DNA from 2 places in the Arthrobacter sp. Cza30 genome. Region 2 is predicted to be linked to the other one. Evidence: riboswitches for the same ligand, from Rfam matches in the RefSeq annotation. Region 2 holds a riboswitch; the other holds the start of a gene.

Region 1 (2,384 bases), on a different contig from region 2:
CGCGACTCATCAGCGGTCAGCCCGCTGCCCTTGGCGGGTCCGGGCCGTGCCGAGGCTCTGTTCGTCGACATATCTTTATTCACGGGAAGATCCTCGAGTGGAAATCGTGCTGTTGCGGGCGGCCGGAAACAGCCTAAGAACGCCGGGCGCAGGCGGAGTAGTAGCTTAACCTGCCCCCGCTGACTCCTATTCCCAGCCGTCAACCTCGAATAAACAACGACGCCGGTGCTCGCCGCCGGGCGGGAACCGCCACCTGCGGGGGAGGGGGGGGAGGGGTGCGCCCAAATGTCCCGCACCGGTCCCCGTCAAGAAGACCACTCCCGTCGCATAGTAGAAGTGGAGGGAGAGTCCCGCACGCGTTAAAAGAGGAGAAGCCCCGCCGGCGCAAGGCCGACGAGGCTTCCCTGTGATCCTGGACCGGCCGTTGGGGGAATAGCCGGTCCAGGAGTCTTAGGGGTGGTTACATCGTGTAGTAACCGGTAACGGGCATGGCGTTCACGTCGTGCACCAAGGTGCCCTGGCTCGGGTTCAGGGCGCTGATCATTTTGCCGCCGCCCAGGTAGATGCCCACGTGGCCGCCGCCGTTCTGCACCACCAGGTCGCCCGGCTGCGGGTTGCTGGTCGGGGTCAGGGCGCCGCCCTGGTGCTGGCTGAGGCGGGGCAGGTCGACACCAGCCTGTGCGTAGACCCACTGGGTGAAGCCGGAGCAGTCCCAGCCGGCCGTGGAGGTGCCGCCCCAGACGTAGGGCGTTCCCTGTGCCGACATGGCGATGTCCACGATGCTCTGGTTGCCGCCGGTTGAGGCGGGCTTGATGTCGGCGCTGGCCAGCGAGACAGTCGCGGCGTCGGTCGACGCAGCCAGGGTCGTCGCGGCTCCGCCGCCACCCTGCGCTGCCTGTCCGCCGCCGGACTGGGTGCCCTGTGCGGAGCCGGTCAGCGCGATCTGGTCGCCCGGGTAAATGATGGAGTACGCGCCCAGGCCGTTGATGGCCAGCACGTCCTGCACATTTTTGCCGTACTGGGCGGCAATCGTGCCCACGGTGTCACCCGCGACCACGGTGTGCGTGGTGGCACCGGCAGCAGCACCGGCAGCCGAGCTGGTAACGGAAGCGCGCTCCACCTCGAAGCCGGCGTTGGCCGGAGCGGCAACGGTGTCCGTCGCGTTGGCAGCGCCGTAGGTCGGGACCGTGACATCGGCGGCGGCATTGGCCGGCAGGCCGGCACCCAGCATCAGGCCACCGGCGGCGGTGACGACGGCGGCGCCGCGGCCGACGGTTCCGGCGCGGGACGAGACAGCCTGGGACAGACCGGCCACGGTGGCGTTGCGGACCGGGGTGGCACGGTGGCGTGCGCGATTGTGTTTGAGCAGCAAGAAGATACCTCTCCCAATGCCTGCGAGGTAAGCTGTCGGGTTCGGGTGGGAGTCACCCGGCCGTGCGGCAGTGCGGTATGCACTCCGTACGACTTAACCCCAAGAGCCCCAAGAGGGGCCCGGAATGTGGGTCCCCCGCCTCTGCCAGATGTCTAGCGAACGAACTCGGAAAGGCTGGCAGAGCTAGGCAATACCCTCCGAGGACATCGGCGCATGATCGCCGACGTGATGAAAACACTACATAACGGTTCGGTAACTGTCCAAGCCCTGAAATTTACCTGTGCATAACCTGAAAGCCATCTTCCCGTTAGGAGCGAGCGACCCCCAGCGGCCGTTGCACAGCGTCCGTCACGGTACATCGGGCGCAACAATCGGCTGGTTACGCCTCCGGTGCGGGCCAACTTGTACGCTGGCAGAGTGGTGGACTTCACGCTTAAACAGCTGCAGTACTTTGTGGCAGTGGCCGATCATGGCTCAATCTCGGCCGCCGCGGCCGCCAGCCACATCTCACAGGCGGCCATGTCCCAAGCGCTGACAGAGCTGGAGCGGATCGTCGGCGCGCAGCTGATGGTCCGGCACCGGTCCCGCGGAATCGCCCTGACCGGCGTCGGGCAGCAGTTCCTGCGCGACGTCAGGAGCCTGGTCCGGCACGCCGACGACGTGCAGAACAGCATCATCGAGCGCCAGCAGGGATTGGTCGGCCCGCTGGCCATCGGCTGTTACAGCACCTTGTCCGCCTTCTGGGTTCCGGTGATCAGCGAACGGTTCATCAAGCCGCATCCGCGCCTCACCGTGACCATGGAGGAAGGCGAGGCCGCCGAGCTGCAGCACCGGATGCAGGAGGGCTATCTGGATGCGGTGCTGACTCACACGCGGCACCTGTTGCCCGGCGTGCAGGCCCGCACCGTCAAGGAAGGCCGGCCCTACGTCCTGCTGGCTGCGGACCACCCGCTGGCTTCCCGCAAAAGCGTCCGGCTTGCCGAGCTGGCCGAAGAGGACTTCGTCTCGCTGG
Region 2 (2,384 bases):
GAGGGGTCGAGGCCCCGGCCCGCGTGCAGGTGGAAGCCGTGCAGGCCTCCGCAGCCGTGAAGCTGACCTTCGAACGCGCGGGGATCACCTCCACCCCCGCACCGGAGCCGGTTGTCCAGGCCGTCTCCAACGAAATCAACCCCACGACCGGCAACGACGCCGGGTCGAACGAAACCAAGACCGCCAAGAAGGCCGGCGAGGCTGCCGCCAGTGGAGCCGCCGGCGCCATCGTCGCGGCCGCCTACGGCCAAATCGGTGTCGCCCAGGACTGCACGGCCCTAGTCGAGAACGCCCTGCGCGCGGCAGGCTTCGCGGTGGGCGACCTCGCCCCGGCGCAGTTCTTTGCCTACGGCACGCAGGTGGCCACTCCGCAGCCCGGCGACATCATCTACTACGCCAACGGCGGCGCCGGTGTGGCCCACGTGGCCATCTACGTCGGCAACGGCCAGGCGGTCCACGGCGGGTGGGCGGGCTACAGCACTGTCCTGGGCAGCGCCTACATCGGCTCCGGCCCGGTCTTCATCCGTCCGGCAGGCTAAACCCTTCCTGTCTCGGCCTTCTCGCGGCGCGTCCTTCGGGGCGCGCTGCGGGCGTTAAAAAACGGTGCGCGGAGAACCTGCGCGGAAACGGCGCGGGGAAGACGGCGCGGCGCCACGTGCGGAAAACCTGCGCGAGAGCGGCCCGCGAAGACAGGTCCGGAGCGGCCAGCGAAGACGGGCCCGGAGCCACGCGCGGAAGACCGGCGCGGAGACGGCGCCTGGAGCGTGCGCGAGGCCGCGGACTCGCAAGCGGCACCCTTCGTACCAAACCCGTCCCGGAACCGTCCGCATGCAGGGCCCGGCGGCCTCCCGTAATCAAAACATCACCGCGCCGTGATCAGAATGTGACAATGCGTGATTGATCGTATACGCTCTAACGCGTGCCAGTTGCCAAACGGCTGGGACCTCCGGGTGGATTGCCGAGCTCTGCCACCGTCCGGAGTCCGTTCGCAAAAAACTTCGCGGGCAGAGGCGGGGGAACCAATTTCGGGTTCCGTACAGGAACCCTTGGGGTTAAGTCGCCAGCACTCTCAGGCATTGCCGGGGAGGGCTGCGGCCGGATGCACTCCCATCCGAATCCGACAGCTCACCTCGCAGGCATTGGGAGAGGCCTTTAACGTGTTCAATGACACCGCTACGGGGCGCCACCGCGCCGTTTCCGTCCGCACCAACCCGCTGGAGACGATTTCCAAAGCCGTCTCGTCCAATGCCGGATCCATGGGTCGCTCGGCAGCCGTGATCGCTGCCGCGTCCGGACTGGCCCTGACCGCCGCGGTCCCCGCGCAGTCAACCTCCATCGAACGCCCCGCATCCACCGTGTCCGTTCCCAGCCGCGTGCAGGTGGACACCGTCCAGGCTTCGAGTGCCGTCGAGCTGACCTTCTCGCGTCCCGCCATCAAGTCCACTCCGGCCCCGGAGCCTGAGCCTGTTGTCGAAGCCGTGGCCGAGGAAGTGGCCCCGGTTGTCGAGGAGGTCGCAGACACCGCCCAGGGCGCCGTCCAGGCCGCCGCTCCCGCGGTCGAGGTCAAGGCAGCCGCCGCCGCTCCCGCGGCCAAGGCAGCGCCGGCCAAGGCCGAAGCGTCCGCCAGCGGCGTGGCCTCCACCCTCGTGTCCTCCGCGTACGGCCAGATCGGCATCTCGCAGGACTGCACCGCCATGGTGGAGAAGGCCCTGCGTGCCGCCGGCTTCTCGGTGGGCGACCTCGCACCCGCACAGTTCTTCAGCTACGGCACCCAGGTGTCCACCCCGCAGCCGGGCGACCTGCTCTACTACTCCGACGGCGGCGCAGGCGTTGCGCACATCGCCATCTACGTGGGCAACGGCCAGGCCATCCACGGCGGCTGGACCGGTTACACCACCGCACTGGCCAGCGCGGACGTCGGATCCGGCTACGTAGCCATCCGCGTCAACTAGGCAACAGCCTTCTCCGGTCCGCAGGGACCGTCCCGACGGCCCCGGTCCACGCCCAGCGCGTGCACCGGGGCCGTCGGCGTTTCTGGGCCGCCCAGACGCCTGCGCGGACCGGCCTTGTCAGGGCCCAAGGCGGGCCCCACGGGTGCCCTCCGCCGGGCAGGCGGACCGCCGACGGCACCATTCCGAGGGCCCGCAGGCGGCGAAAAAGTTAGCGCGGAACGCACTCGCCGTCATACTCTTTGACTGTCAGTGCAGAAAATCCAGTCCCGGACCGGGATCTGAAGCACCGGTCGGGTTGGCCAGACCTAGAGGAATGTGCATGCGCACACTCGTCCTGAATGCTGGTTACGAGCCCCTGGCGGTTGTCACCTTCCGCCGGGCGCTGCTTCTTGTGCTCACCGGCAAAGCCAGCGTGCTTGCCGAAGACGGAGA

The links. Region 2 has a riboswitch for cyclic di-AMP ahead of AC5RVZ_RS30640 (NlpC/P60 family protein). Riboswitches for the same ligand answer to the same signal wherever they lie in the genome.
Region 1: another riboswitch for cyclic di-AMP. It lies ahead of AC5RVZ_RS29790 (C40 family peptidase); the one in region 2 lies ahead of AC5RVZ_RS30640 (NlpC/P60 family protein).

Annotation. Positions count from the first base shown of each region.
Region 1 is NZ_JBNHGA010000012.1:28,839-31,222, forward strand. Features, by position in the region: gene AC5RVZ_RS29785 (MDR family MFS transporter) at 1-71, opposite strand, end outside; gene AC5RVZ_RS29790 (C40 family peptidase) at 461-1,372, opposite strand; cyclic di-AMP (ydaO/yuaA leader) riboswitch at 1,376-1,540, opposite strand; gene AC5RVZ_RS29795 (LysR substrate-binding domain-containing protein) at 1,790-2,384, shown strand, end outside.
Region 2 is NZ_JBNHGA010000013.1:59,172-61,555, forward strand. Features, by position in the region: gene AC5RVZ_RS30635 (NlpC/P60 family protein) at 1-539, shown strand, start outside; cyclic di-AMP (ydaO/yuaA leader) riboswitch at 985-1,153, shown strand; gene AC5RVZ_RS30640 (NlpC/P60 family protein) at 1,158-1,952, shown strand; gene AC5RVZ_RS30645 (HNH endonuclease) at 2,272-2,384, shown strand, end outside.